4 regions of the Pseudomonas sp. B33.4 genome follow, and region 4 is predicted to be linked to each of the others. Evidence: predicted binding sites of a transcription regulator. Region 4 holds the regulator's gene; each other region holds the start of a gene.

Region 1 (3,605 bases), 3.2 Mb from region 4:
ACCAGAATCGCGCGCTTGCAGCCGTTGGCCTTCAGCGCTTTGCGGATGCCACGGAAGATGTCGGTCAGCGCGGTTTCTTCGCTGACGGCCATGCGCAGCGGGTGATCGAGCTTGATCCCGGTGAATTCCAGCGCTGCTGCTTCGATGTTGGCGCCTTCGAAAGGCTCAACGCGGAAGAAGTAGGTGTGATCGGGGTAAACGAAACCCTTTTCATCCATGGCGATGGTGGTCGCAGCAATCTCCAGTAACGCATCGGTGGCCGAGTTGAAGCCGCCGGTTTCTACGTCGACGACAACCGGCAGGTAGCCGCGAAAGCGTGCTGCCATCGGGTGACGAGAACCGCCGCCGCCACTTTGACCGTCCAGTTCGTCGTCGAAATGGTCTTCACTCACGCGTGTTCCTCCAGCAGGCGCCAGCGCAGTTTTTCACCGGCGCGCAGCGGGATAACGGTCAGCTCGCCGAATGGCAGGCTGGTCGGGGCGGTCCATTCTTCACGAACCAGGGTGATGCGATCGGTGTTTGCCGGCAGGCCGTAGAAACGTGGGCCGTTGAGGCTTGCGAAGGCTTCGAGTTTGTCCAGCGCATTACGCTGTTCGAAGGCTTCGGCGTACATCTCGATGGCGGCGTACGCGGTGTAGCAGCCGGCGCAGCCGCAGGCGGCTTCCTTGGCGTGCTGGGCGTGCGGCGCCGAGTCGGTGCCGAGGAAGAACTTCGCGCTGCCGCTGGTGGCGGCGTCGAGCAGGGCTTCCTGATGCGTATTGCGCTTGAGGATCGGCAGGCAATAGAAATGCGGCCGAATTCCGCCAACCAACATGTGGTTGCGGTTGTAGAGCAGGTGGTGCGCAGTGATGGTCGCGCCGACGTTGGCCGAAGCCTCGTTGACGAACTGCACGGCGTCGCCGGTGGTGATGTGTTCAAACACCACTTTCAGCGTCGGGAAGCGCTCGACCACACGGCGCATGTGTTCATCGATGAAGATTTTTTCGCGGTCGAACACATCGACGTCGCCACGGGTGACTTCACCGTGGATCAACAGCGGCATGCCGACTTCGGCCATAGCTTCGATCGCTGGCAGAATCTTGTCGATGCTGGTCACGCCGGAATCGGAGTTGGTGGTCGCGCCGGCCGGGTACAGCTTGGCGGCGTAGACAAAACCACTGGCCTTGGCTTCACGAATTTCTTCGGGCTGGGTGCGGTCGGTGAGGTACAGCACCATCAGCGGCTCGAAGCGACTGCCGGCCGGGCGGGCAGCGAGAATCCGCTGGCGATAGCCGTCGGCTTCAGCGGCGTTGCGCACCGGAGGTACCAGGTTGGGCATGATGATGGCGCGGCCAAAAGTGCGCGCAACATCGGCAACGGTATTGGTCAACACGGCACCATCGCGAAGATGAATGTGCCAGTCGTCGGGACGCAGCAGGGTCAGGCGGTCGGACATGAGGGGATTCCAGGCGGGTCAAACTGAGGCGAATGCTACCGGAAAAGACTCTTGCAGGCACTCGCTATCAAGTTTTGCCAGAACCTTCCGATATCCCGTAGGTATGCCGTAAACATAGTGTGAATCGGTCTTTGTGTTTCAGAAGCCAATGGAGCCTCCCGTGCGCCAGCGTTATTTAGCCTTGCTCAGTGTGTTTGCCAGCCTTCCCGCGATGGCGCTCACGTACCAGACCCGTCTGGAGAACATTGAGTGGACGGTCGCCGGGGACAAGTTCGAATGTCGTCTGACCCAGCCGATCACTGATTTCGGCTCGGGTGAGTTCGTGCGCAAGGCCGGTGAGCAGGCGATATTTCGTCTGAATGCTTACAACGCCATGCTTGGCGGCGGTTCAGCGACCTTGCTCGCGGCGGCGGCGCCTTGGCAACCGGGGCGGGGCGACATCAATCTCGGATCCGTGAGGCTCGGCAGCGGCAACGTATTGTTTAACAGCTCGCAGTCCCAGGCCGGTGGTCTGATCAGTGGCCTGCTGGACGGTCGCAGCCCGGTAGTACGTCGCGCGTCGGGTGATGGTCGGGTATCGGAAGTCCGCTTGCTGCCGGTCAAATTCAGCAAGGCCTTCAACGATTACCAGACGTGTGTGGCGAAATTGCTGCCGCAGAATTTCGAGCAGATCAAACAATCGCAGATCGGCTTCCCCGGCGAGGGCGTTGACCTCGATTCCGCCGCCAAGGCCAAGCTGCAAGTGATGCTCGAATTCATGAAGGCCGACCCGACGGTCAATCACATCGAACTCGACGGCCATTCCGATAACAGCGGTAATCGCCTGACCAACCGCGAACTGTCGCGGCGCCGCGCGCTGGCGGTGGTCGACTTCTTCAAGGCCAATGGTATTCAGGAATCGCAGATCACCGTGCGTTTCCACGGCGAGCAATATCCCATTGTGCCGAACACCAATGCGGCCAATCGCGCGAAGAACCGTCGGGTCAATGTAAAACTGGCACGCGTGGCGCCGGTCAGCCCCGCACCTGCGCCTCAAGCGAGCACGCCAGCCAGCACTGCAGCGACTTCCTGACCCGTCGGTCATCGTCGCGCTCTCGACAGATTCTGTCGCTTTGTCGTCTTAAGCTGTCGCGCCTCTGTAAATTATCGCGTTTGAGCGGTAGACTCCTCGGCTTTCCGTAGAACCCCGTGGAGTGATGGCATGGCGGACGTAAACAAGGTCGTTCTGGCGTATTCCGGCGGCCTGGACACTTCGGTGATCCTCAAGTGGCTGCAGGATACTTATAACTGTGAAGTGGTGACTTTCACCGCTGATCTCGGTCAAGGCGAAGAGGTCGAGCCGGCCCGCGCCAAGGCTCAGGCCATGGGCGTCAAAGAAATCTACATCGACGATCTGCGCGAAGAATTCGTGCGTGATTTCGTGTACCCGATGTTCCGCGCCAACACCGTTTACGAGGGTGAGTACCTGCTGGGTACTTCCATCGCACGTCCGCTGATCGCCAAGCGTCTGATCGAAATCGCCAACGAAACCGGCGCTGATGCCATTTCCCATGGCGCCACCGGCAAGGGCAACGATCAGGTGCGTTTCGAATTGGGTGCCTATGCACTCAAGCCTGGCGTAAAAGTGATTGCCCCTTGGCGCGAGTGGGACCTGCTGTCCCGCGAGAAGCTGATGGACTACGCCGAGAAGCACGCGATCCCGATCGAGCGCCACGGCAAGAAGAAGTCCCCGTACTCGATGGACGCCAACCTGCTGCACATCTCCTATGAAGGCGGCGTGCTGGAAGACACCTGGACCGAGCACGAAGAAGACATGTGGAAATGGACCGTCTCCCCGGAGAACGCTCCTGACAAACCACAGTACCTGGAACTGACCTACCGCAACGGCGACATCGTTGCACTGGACGGCGTTGAAATGACTCCGGCCACCGTGCTGGCGACGCTGAACAAGATCGGTGGTGCTCACGGTATCGGCCGTCTCGACATCGTCGAAAACCGTTACGTCGGCATGAAGTCCCGTGGCTGCTACGAAACCCCGGGCGGCACCATCATGCTGCGCGCTCACCGCGCCATCGAATCGATCACCCTGGACCGGGAAGTCGCTCACCTCAAAGACGAGCTGATGCCGAAATACGCCAGCCTGATCTACACCGGTTACTGGTGGAGCCCT
Region 2 (3,605 bases), 2.0 Mb from region 4:
CGGGCAGGGCGAAGGGCAGGGCGATCAGAAATTGCCCGGCAGCGTTGACGTTGGTTTCGGTCTGGCCGAACAGCAGCAACACCGGTTTCAGGTTCCACAGCAGCAAGCCGGCGCCCAGTGCCATCAGCCACGCCAGCCACAGGCCAGCCTGAGTCAGCCGTGCGGCGCCAATGATGTCGCCGGCGCCTTTGCGAATCGCCACCAGCGTGCCGACAGCCGCAATCACGCCAATGCAGAAAATCGACACAAATGAATAACTCGCCGCTCCGAGACCGCCACCGGCCAACGCTTCCGGACTGAGGCGCGCCATCATCAGAGTGTCGGTCAGCACCATCAGCATGTGCGCCAACTGTGAAGCGATCAACGGCCCTGCCAGCCGCAGAATGGCCCAGAGTTCGGTACGCACAGGATGCTGCATGGTCATCACCAGTCGATTTCAGAGGGAACAGGAGACCGTCGATTCTCAGGCCTTGGCAGGTTTTGCACAAAGGGATAAAAAGGATGGGTAGCATGATTAAAACTCATCTTGAGCAGTTTTCGTCAGACTGGCTGCATCCCGCTATAGGAGCTTTCTGCATGTCTCGTCGTCTTCCTCCCTTGTATGCCCTGCGCGCATTTGAAGCAGCGGCACGGCACAGTTCGTTCACCCGTGCGGCGGAAGAGTTGTCGATCACCCAGAGCGCAGTCAGTCGGCATATTCGAACCCTGGAAGATCATTTCGCTTGCCGGCTATTCCACCGCAGTGGTCGCAACCTGCAACTGACCGAGGCCGCTCGCCTGCTGTTGCCCGGCATCCGCGAAGGCTTCACGGCGCTGGAGCGGGCCTGCAATACCTTGCGCGCCGAAGACGACATTCTGCGTATGAAGGCGCCGTCGACCCTGACCATGCGCTGGCTGCTGGCACGGCTCAGTCGCTTCCGTCACTTGCAGCCGGGCAACGAAGTGCAACTGACCAGCGCCTGGATGGATGTGGATTCGGTGGACTTTAACGATGAGCCGTTCGATTGCGCTGTGCTGCTGAGTGACGGGCATTTTCCGCCGGATTGGGAGGCCAGCCTGTTATTTCCTGAGGAACTGATCCCGGTGGGTGCGCCGAACCTGCTGAATGATCAGCCGTGGGATCTGGCCCGGCTGGCGTCCACCGAATTGCTCCATCCGACCCCGGATCGTCGTGACTGGCGCAGTTGGCTGGAGCACATGGGACTGTCCGATCAGGTTTCACTCAAGGGCGGACAGGTGTTCGATACCCTCGAGTTAGGGATGATCGCAGCGGCGCGCGGTTATGGTGTGTCGATGGGCGACCTGTTGATGGTCGCCGAAGATGTGGCGCAGGGACGACTGAGCCTGCCGTGGCCGACGGCGGTCGCCAGCGGACTGAATTATTACCTGGTGTGGCCAAAGACCCGTCCGGGAGGTGAACGTTTGCGCCGCCTCAGCGACTTCCTGCAAGGCGAAGTCCGCGCCATGGAACTGCCGGCGGTTGCGCGCTTGAGCTGAAACGTTCGAGCCGCCACAATGGCGGCCTTGTGCCATAACCCTGCTGCTCGCTCAAGTATTCGGCTTTACCGCCGAATACGTGCATGTGGAACCGTCGTGCCGGTATCCACGATTTACCCCCACTATTAAAAATTATCCGAGCTGCGATCAAGGAGGATCGGAAAGTTCGGCCAGGAGCTGTCATGTCTCAACCTCGCGCTCGGATCGCCTCACAGTTAGGTCTCGCCCTCGCCGTGATACTGGCGATAGTCATCAGTGGCAGTACGGTGTTCGCCCTGCGTTCGCTGGATTCCGCCAACCTCGCTACCCGTGAAGAGCATCTGGCCAGTGAGGCGCGGCTGCTGGCCGACCAACTGAGCACCTTTCACGGCACGCTGCGTGAAAGCACCCAACGCCTGAGCGGGTTGTTCGAAAAGCGCTTCAGCGCGGGTCTGAGCATTCACCCGAGTGAACCGGTGACGGTGGCCGGCACCCAGACCCCGGGCCTGCACCTGGGCAGCGAAGTGTTGAACAACAACTTCAAGGAAGTCGACGAGTTCAAGCAGATGACCGCCGGCGTCGCCACGCTGTTCGTGCGCAGCGGCGAAGACTTCGTACGGGTCAGCACCTCGCTGACCAAGCAGGACGGCACTCGCGCCATTGGCACCTTGCTTGACCACGCGCACCCGGCGTACGCGAAGTTGATGGCGGGGCAGAGCTATGTCGGCCGCGCGTTGCTGTTCGATCGTTCCTACATGACCCAATACACCCCGGTGCGCGATGGCAGCGGCAAGGTGATTGCGGTGCTGTTCGTCGGCTTCGATTACACCGATGCTCAAAACGCCCAGTTCGACAACCTCAAGCGCTTCCGCATTGGCCAGACCGGCTCGCTGGCGCTGCTCGATGAGCAGAGCAAATGGCTGGTTGCACCGGCAGGTGTGCAGGCGTTGGATCAAGCGATTCCAGTGATCAAGGATCTGGCGAAATCGCCGGGCAAAGGTCAGTTCTGGGGCGACAAGTCCGAAGATTTCTACAGCGTCGCGGTGCCGTTTGATGGTGGCCCGTGGTCGGTGGTAGCAAGCATGCCGAAAGCCGAAATCCGCGCAGTGACGTGGAGCGTCGGTACGCAACTGGCGATCGGCAGTCTGTTGGCGATGCTGCTGGCGGTCGGTTCCGTGGTCTGGTTGCTGCGTAGCAAACTGGCGCCACTGAGCGATCTCGTCCGTCAGGCGGAAGCCTTGGGCGCCGGCGATCTGAGCGTGCGCCTGAACGTGTCGAGCAACGACGAAATCGGTCAGCTGTCCCGCGCGTTCAACCAGATGAGCCAAGCGCTGTCGACGATGGTCGAGCACATCCGCCGCTCTTCGGAAGAGGTCAACAGCCGTGCGCAGGCACTGTCCGGTTTGTCCGGCGGTGCCTACGAAGGCATGGAGCAGCAGTCTGGCGAAATCACCAGCATGGCCGGCGCGGTGGAAGAGTTCAGCGCGACCTCGCTGAATATTGCCGACAACATGGGCGCGACCCAGCGTCTGGCGCAGGAAAACGCCCAGCAAACCCAGATTGGCCGCAGCTCGATGGAAGAGGCGTCGTCCTCGCTGGAGCAAATCGCTGGCGCCCTGAACAGCACCGCCACCGTGATCAACACCCTCGGTCAGCGCTCGCAGGAAATCGGCGGCATCGTCGGTGTGATTACTTCGATTGCCGAGCAAACCAACTTGCTGGCGCTCAACGCGGCCATCGAAGCGGCCCGTGCCGGCGAACAAGGTCGCGGCTTTGCCGTCGTAGCCGATGAAGTGCGTAGCCTGGCCTCGCGCACTCGTCAGGCGACTGATGAAATTTCCAGCATGATCCACAGCATCCAGCAGGAAACCGGCAACGCGATCAGCACCATGGAGCAGGGCAATGTGCTGATGCAGGAAGGCTTGTCGCGTAACGCCAACGTCGCTTCGGCGCTGGCGCGCATTGATGAGCAGAGCCGTTCGGCGGGGCAGCAGTTTGCCGCGATTACCACCGCGACCCAAGAGCAGAGCAGCACCGCCACGCTGCTGAGCAGCAATTTGCAGAGCATTGCGCTGGCCAACAGTGAGCAGCGCGAAGTGGTATCCAACCTGGCAGTCACTGCCAAGGAA
Region 3 (3,605 bases), 1.2 Mb from region 4:
CTTGGCGTCGGTGTGACCGCTGATACTGATCTTGTTCGGCACCGCTTTGATGGTGTCGGCCATGGCCAGCAGGATATCTTCGAAGTACGGCTTCAGGCGTGCGGAACCTGAGTCGAACATCGGCCGGTTCTCGGCGTCCATGATCTGGATGCGCAAGCCGTTCGGCGTGATCTCGAAGAGGATCTGGTCCTTGAATTTCTGCAGTTGCGGGTTCTCGTCGACCTTGTTCTGCAGCTCTTGCAGGAGCAGTTCGAGGCGTTCTTTCTCGACCATTTCGGCCATGCCTTCAACCTGCTCCGTGTCGACCGTGACCTTGTCGGGCTGTGGTTGCGACTTCACTTCCGGGTTGAGGGTGTTTTCCGGGGCCAGGGTCGGCGTACCACCGAGGTCGATGATGTACGGCGTGCCGCTTTCGGAAAAGCCGACCGGGTCTTTGAAGTAACCGGCGATGGCAATCTTCTGCTCGGGCGTCGCCGTGGACAGCAGCCACAGCACCAGGAAGAACGCCATCATCGCCGTGGCGAAGTCGGCGAAGGCGATTTTCCACGCCCCGCCGTGATGCCCGCCGGCTATGCGCTTGACGCGCTTGATGATAATCGGCTGATTATTTTCCATGACTTAGCGACCGCGAACGGCTTGTTCCAGCTCGGCAAAGCTTGGACGGTGGGCCGGGTACAGCACCTTGCGACCGAACTCGACCGCCAGCGATGGCGGCATGCCGGAAGCCGAAGCCACCAGCGAGGCCTTGATGGCTTCGTAGACGTTCAGTTCTTCCTTGGCATCGTGGGCCAGGGAATGCGCCAGCGGGCCGAAGAAACCGTACGCCGCGAGAATACCGAAGAAGGTACCGACCAGCGCCGCACCGACGTGCAGACCGATGGACTTCTGATCGCCTTCACCCAGCGAGGCCATGGTCACCACGATACCGAGTACCGCCGCAACGATACCGAAACCGGGCATGGCGTCGGCGATGCCGTTCACCGCATGGGACGGATGCTCGAGATCTTCCTTGAGGCTGTACAGCTCCATGTCGAACAAGCCTTCCAGCTCGTGCGGGGCCATGTTGCCGGACGACATGATGCGCAGGTAATCGCAGATGAACGCGGTCATGCGTTCGTCTTTGAGCACGGCCGGGTACTTGGCGAAGATCGGGCTCGCGGCGGCATCTTCGATGTCGCCTTCAATGGCCATCATGCCTTCGCGGCGGCTCTTGTTGAGGATCTCGTAGATCAGGCCGAGCACTTCCAGATAGAAAGTGTGGCTGAAGCGCGAACTGAACATGCTCAGGGATTTCTTGAGCACGTGCATCGTCATGTAGCCGGGGTTGGCCTGCAGGAATGCACCGAGTGCAGCACCACCAATGATCAACACCTCGAAAGGCTGGATCAGGGCGGCAATCTTGCCGTGGGAGAGCACGTATCCGCCGAGCACGCTCGCGAATACGACGATGATGCCGATAATTTTAGCCATAGGTAGAAAGTACTTACTTAAGTCGGGTTCAAGGTCATATTCGGAAGTTAAAAAATCTCTTCTTCTACTTATCGGCAAAACTGCGCCAGACTATAGCCAGTTCAGGCGAAAAGCCAATTTAGCCCATGCCGGGCGCGTCTACAGTCAGTGAAGATCCCGTCCAGACATGGCTAATGAAACGAACGTCCCACACGCAAAACCGACCACGATCGAGGGCTGGGTAAAGTTGCTCGATGGCGTGCGACTGCCCGTGCCGCAAGAGTCTCACGACAAGGTGTGCCGGGCGATTCGCGACAATCGCAGCTCGTTGCGCGACATCGCCGACCTGATGCAGGACAGCCCGGCGCTGGCCTTGAGCATCATCCGTGAGGCGAATCGTCACACCCACGGCACCATGGCTACGCCAGCGGAAAATCTTGAGGTAGCGATCAATCGCCTCGGCCTCGCCCGCACCGAAGAGTTGCTGGCGCGGCTGCCCGCCGAACCGCAGATGCAGATCCCCAAGGCCCTGCGCCAACTGCAAATGATCAGCCAGCACGCGACGCAACAGGCCAACGGTTTTTTCGCCAGTCGCCTGGCGCGCCTATGGCAGGACATCCATTGGGGCAGCCTGCTGTTTCTGTCGCCGCTGTGGCCGTTGGCGCTGACGTATCCGCAATTGCTCGAAGAATGGGAATTGCGGGTTATCCACAAGGGCGAATCGGCGCGCGTGGTGGAGAAGCAACTGTTCGGCGTACGCCTGCTGAAAATCGCTGAAGCGTTGGTGCAGGCCTGGCATCTGCCGATCTGGGTGCAGCAGGGTTATAAACTGCTGCTCAGCGAGCAACGCGAACTGGTGAAAGTGCTGCGTATTGCCCGCGACAGCGAACATCCGCTGCGTCAGCAAAACCGCCTCGACGATGACCCGACCCTGCGCCGCTGGCTCAATCAACCGGCCAATACCGTGCTGCTGGCCAATGGTCTGGCGCTGTCGGCGCAACAGGCCTGGGACAGTCCGCACAGCGAGCGCTGGCAGTACCTGACCAGCCTTTATCTGCAAATCTCGATGGACGAGGTGCAACAACAGTTGCACCAGCAAGCCGCCAACAGCGCGCGCCAGCATGCGATGCCCGATTTGTGGCACCCGGCGGTTTCGCTGCTGTGGCCGTGGGGCACCCGCCGCTTGCCTGCCGGTATGTTGCCCGCCGCCGCGCCGACGGCAGAAGACCTGAGCCAATGGCGCAAGCAGTGCGCCGAGCTGTTGGCAGAGCCGAGCCGCTTCACCAATGCGATGAGCCTGACCGTCGCCGCCCGCGATGCCTTGGCCGCCAGTGGCATGCGCCAGGTGCTGATCCTGATGGCAGACCGCAGCCAATCCAGCCTGCGCGTGCAGCAAACGCATGGTTTGCCAAAAGACGCTGCGGCGCTGACGTTCGTTGTCAGCCAAAGCAGCGTGCTGCAACGCTTGCTCGCGCAACAGGCGCAAGTGCGCATCAACCCGGACAACAACGCACAATTCTCCGCCCTGCTGCCACCGAGCCTGCGCACGCTGTTTCGCGGCGAGCATCTGATGCTGCGCTCACTGGTCAATAACGGCCGGGTGATCATGATCGTCGTCGCCGATCAGGGCGGCGGGCCGTTCGCTGACATCACCGTGCAAGCCTTTGGCAAAACCGCGCAGTGCATCGAAAAGGCCCTGCACAGCTTTAGCAGCCGTGCCCGATGAGGCTGCGCTACAATCCCCCCCTTTGTGCTCTGGAGACCTCACATGTCTGACTTCTCTGGCTTGCCGCTCGTCATCGAACCGAGCGACCTGCTTCCTCGGCTTGAGTCTGAAGAGCTGATTCTGGTGGATCTGACCAGTGCCGCCCGCTATACCGAAGGTCATCTGCCCGGTGCACGCTTTGTCGACCCGAAACGCACTCAGCTCGGCCAACCGCCGGCGCCGGGGCTGCTGCCGGCCAAAGCCGATCTGGAAGCCTTGTTCGGTGAACTGGGCCATCGCAAAGACGCGGTCTACGTTGTTTACGATGATGAGGGTGGCGGCTGGGCCGGACGTTTTATCTGGCTGCTCGACGTCATCGGTCACGACAAGTACCACTATATAGACGGTGGTCTGCCGGCGTGGCTGGCGGATGGCATGCCGATGTCGATCC
Region 4 (3,605 bases):
CCTCCGGGGGCGTGGATCCGCGTGCACTGGATTCGATGCGTTTTGAATTGAACAGCCTGCGCGAGCTGATGGAAGTCCAGCTCGGCACCCTGGCCTGGAATCAGCTGCAAGGCAGCCGTCCGGCGCAAGCCAACCTGTATCGTCGTCTGCAACGTATCGGTCTGTCCGGCCCGTTGTCGCGCGATCTGCTGGCGATGATCACTGATATCGAAGAGCCGCGTCAGGCCTGGCGCATGCTGCTCGCGCACCTGGCGCGGATGATTGCCGTACCGGAAGTCGAGCCGCTGGAAGAGGGTGGTGTGATTGCCATGGTCGGCCCTGCCGGCATGGGCAAGACCACCACGCTGGCCAAGCTGGCCGCGCGTTATGTGCTCAAGTACGGCGCGCAGAATGTCGCGCTGGTGAGCATGGACAGCTTCCGCATCGGTGCGCAGGAACAACTGAAGACGCTGGGGCGCATTCTCAATGTGCCGGTGACGCACGTTGACCCAGGCCAATCGCTGGTGCAAGCGCTGGATCCACTGCTGCGCAAACGCGTGGTATTGATCGATACTGCCGGCCTGCAGGCCAGCGATCCGGCCCTGCGCATGCAGCTCGAAAGTCTGGCCGGGCGTGGCATCCGTTCAAAAAATTATCTCGTGCTGGCAACCACCAGCCAGAAACAGGTTCTAACCGCCGCTTATCACAGTTACAAGCGTTGCGGGCTAGCCGGGTGCATCCTGACTAAACTGGATGAAACGGCCAGCCTTGGCGAAGTGTTGAGCCTGGCGATCAGTCATGAATTGCCGGTCGCGTACCTGACCGATGGCCCACGGATTCCGGATGATTTGCATCTGCCGCGCCGTCATCAACTGGTCAGCCGCGCCGTCAGCGTGCAAATGCAGGAAGAACCCAGCGAAGAAGCCATGGCTGACATGTTCGCTGATATCTATCACAGCCCGACCAAGCAGGTAGGCTGAGGTATTCATGAACAGTTTTTGTACCTACATCGATGGTCTGCCATGCATTGTTCCGGTTGTGAACGCGCAGCCAGTAATGTGGCCTCCGTCTATGCAAGACAAGGTAAAGAAATAACATGGGCAGCATGCATCCCGTACAGGTGATCGCGGTGACCGGCGGCAAAGGTGGCGTCGGCAAGACTAACGTGTCAGTGAACTTGTCTCTGGCGCTGGCAGAGCTTGGCCGTCGGGTCATGCTGCTGGACGCCGATCTGGGACTGGCGAACGTCGACGTTTTGTTGGGTCTGACCCCTAAACGCACATTGGCCGACGTGATCGAAGGCCGTTGCGAATTGCGCGACGTGCTGTTGCAAGGCCCCGGTGGCATCCGCATCGTCCCGGCCGCGTCCGGCACTCAGAGCATGGTGCACCTGAGCCCGGCGCAACATGCCGGTCTGATTCAGGCGTTCAGCGACATCGGCGACAATCTCGACGTACTGGTGATCGACACCGCTGCGGGTATTGGTGACTCGGTAGTCAGTTTCGTCCGCGCCGCCCAGGAAGTGTTGCTGGTGGTCTGCGATGAGCCGACCTCGATCACTGACGCTTACGCGCTGATCAAGTTGCTCAACCGCGATTACGGCATGAACCGCTTCCGCGTTCTCGCCAACATGGCGCAGAGCCCGCAGGAAGGGCGCAACCTGTTCGCCAAGTTGACCAAGGTCACGGATCGTTTCCTCGACGTCGCCCTACAATACGTCGGCGCCGTGCCTTACGACGAAAGCGTGCGTAAAGCGGTGCAGAAGCAGCGTGCGGTGTACGAAGCCTTCCCGCGTTCCAAGTGCGCACTGGCGTTCAAGGCGATCGCGCAGAAGGTCGATACCTGGCCGCTGCCCGCCAACCCGCGTGGCCACCTTGAGTTTTTCGTCGAGCGCCTCGTGCAGCAAACGGCAGGGCCCGTGCTATGACCGCTAGCGGTATGAACTACTACAAGAAGTCGGCACGCGACGCTCAGTACGAGCTGATCGAGCGTTACGCGCCGCTGGTCAAACGCATTGCCTACCACTTGCTGGCACGCTTGCCGGCGAGTGTGCAGGTCGAAGACCTGATCCAGGCCGGGATGATCGGCCTGCTCGAAGTCTCGACCAAATATGACGCCAGCAAAGGCGCCAGTTTCGAAACGTACGCGGGCATTCGAATCCGCGGCGCGATGCTCGACGAAGTACGCAAAGGGGACTGGGCGCCACGCTCGGTTCATCGCAATACCCGTATGGTCAGCGACGCAATTCGCTCAATTGAAGCTAAAACCGGCCGTGATGCTAAAGATCACGAGGTTGCGGCCGAACTCCAATTGAGTCTCGACGATTACTACGGGATTTTGAATGACACCTTGGGCAGCCGCCTGTTCAGTTTCGACGACCTGCTGCAGGACGGCGAACACGAAGGGCTGCACGAGGATGGCGCGAGTGCTCATCTTGAGCCGTCACGCGATCTGGAAGATGAACGTTTCCAGGCAGCGTTGGCGGACGCGATTGCCAATTTGCCGGAGCGTGAGCGACTGGTGTTGGCGCTGTACTACGACGAAGAGCTGAACCTCAAGGAGATCGGTGAAGTCCTTGGCGTCAGTGAATCGCGGGTCAGCCAGTTACACAGCCAGTGCGCGGCCCGTTTGCGGGGGCGTTTGGGGGAGTGGCGAGCGCGCTGAAGGCAGTGTGGGGACACTGCGAACGAGGCTGGTGCGGTGATGAACGGCACCGGTCTTGCTCTGTTGTGCTCCAGACAGTCTTCGAGTGCTGCGCCGATTGATTGAAGTGGCGCGTCCAGGTGCTGGGCGCGTTTAAGACTGCTTGGAGGTCGAATTGAACAAAGACATGAAAATCCTCATCGTTGATGACTTCTCAACGATGCGGCGGATCATCAAGAACCTGCTGCGTGATCTTGGGTTCACCAACACCGTCGAGGCTGACGATGGCGTGACTGCCATTCCAGTGCTCAACAGCGGCAGCATCGACTTTCTGGTAACGGACTGGAACATGCCGGGCATGACCGGTATCGACCTGCTGCGTCACGTGCGTGCCGATGAAAAGCTCAAGCACTTGCCAGTGCTGATGGTGACTGCAGAAGCCAAGCGCGAGCAGATCATTGAAGCCGCTCAGGCCGGTGTAAACGGCTACGTAGTCAAACCTTTCACGGCTCAGGCGTTGAAAGACAAAATCGAGAAGATTTTCGAACGCATCGGCTGATGAACGCGCGGGGGAGCTATGGAGCATAACGAATCTTCACAGGGCGATTTCGAGTCGACCCTGAAAAAACACGCGGTCGAACTGGTCGAAAGCCTTGAAAAAGGCAGGTTCGGCGACGCTGTGCAACTGATCCATGAGCTCAATCAGACCCGTGACCGTGGCCTGTACCAGGAAGTCGGCAAGCTCACACGTGAACTGCACAGTGCGATCGTCAACTTCCAGATCGACCCGAACATGCCGCAGGCCGAGGAAGTGTCGCAAATCACCGACGCCACCGAACGCCTGGGCTATGTGGTCAAGCTGACAGAGGCCGCGGCCAACCGCACCATGGATCTGGTGGAAAGCGCCACGCCGGTGGTCAACAGTCTGGCTGATGAAGCGCAGACCTTGAGCGCCGATTGGGGTCGTTTCATGCGTCGCGAGG

The links. The regulator FliA, encoded in region 4, starts transcription of late flagellar genes. The targets are predictions, from matches to a motif close to CTAAAGTTTNNNNNNNNNNNGCCGNTAA.
Region 1: U6037_RS22985 (flagellar protein MotY) is a predicted target of FliA. The motif match lies at 1,502-1,529, and genes of this name have one in related genera.
Region 2: U6037_RS28260 (methyl-accepting chemotaxis protein) is a predicted target of FliA. The motif match lies at 1,548-1,575, and genes of this name have one in related genera.
Region 3: motA (flagellar motor stator protein MotA) is a predicted target of FliA. The motif match lies at 1,539-1,566, and genes of this name have one in related genera.

The regions. Positions count from the first base shown of each region.
Region 1 covers NZ_CP140706.1:5,217,501-5,221,105, reverse strand. The annotation lists gene rnt (ribonuclease T) at 1-392, opposite strand, end outside; gene pyrC (dihydroorotase) at 389-1,435, opposite strand; gene U6037_RS22985 (flagellar protein MotY) at 1,596-2,507, shown strand; gene U6037_RS22980 (argininosuccinate synthase) at 2,637-3,605, shown strand, end outside.
Region 2 covers NZ_CP140706.1:6,352,376-6,355,980, reverse strand. The annotation lists gene U6037_RS28270 (NorM family multidrug efflux MATE transporter) at 1-418, opposite strand, end outside; gene U6037_RS28265 (LysR substrate-binding domain-containing protein) at 577-1,497, shown strand; gene U6037_RS28260 (methyl-accepting chemotaxis protein) at 1,680-3,605, shown strand, end outside.
Region 3 covers NZ_CP140706.1:570,711-574,315, reverse strand. The annotation lists gene motB (flagellar motor protein MotB) at 1-615, opposite strand, end outside; gene motA (flagellar motor stator protein MotA) at 619-1,470, opposite strand; gene U6037_RS02490 (HDOD domain-containing protein) at 1,637-3,175, shown strand; gene rhdA (thiosulfate sulfurtransferase) at 3,218-3,605, shown strand, end outside.
Region 4 covers NZ_CP140706.1:1,773,319-1,776,923, forward strand. The annotation lists gene flhF (flagellar biosynthesis protein FlhF) at 1-959, shown strand, start outside; gene fleN (flagellar synthesis regulator FleN) at 1,076-1,906, shown strand; gene fliA (RNA polymerase sigma factor FliA) at 1,903-2,643, shown strand; gene U6037_RS07905 (chemotaxis response regulator CheY) at 2,810-3,181, shown strand; gene U6037_RS07910 (protein phosphatase CheZ) at 3,200-3,605, shown strand, end outside.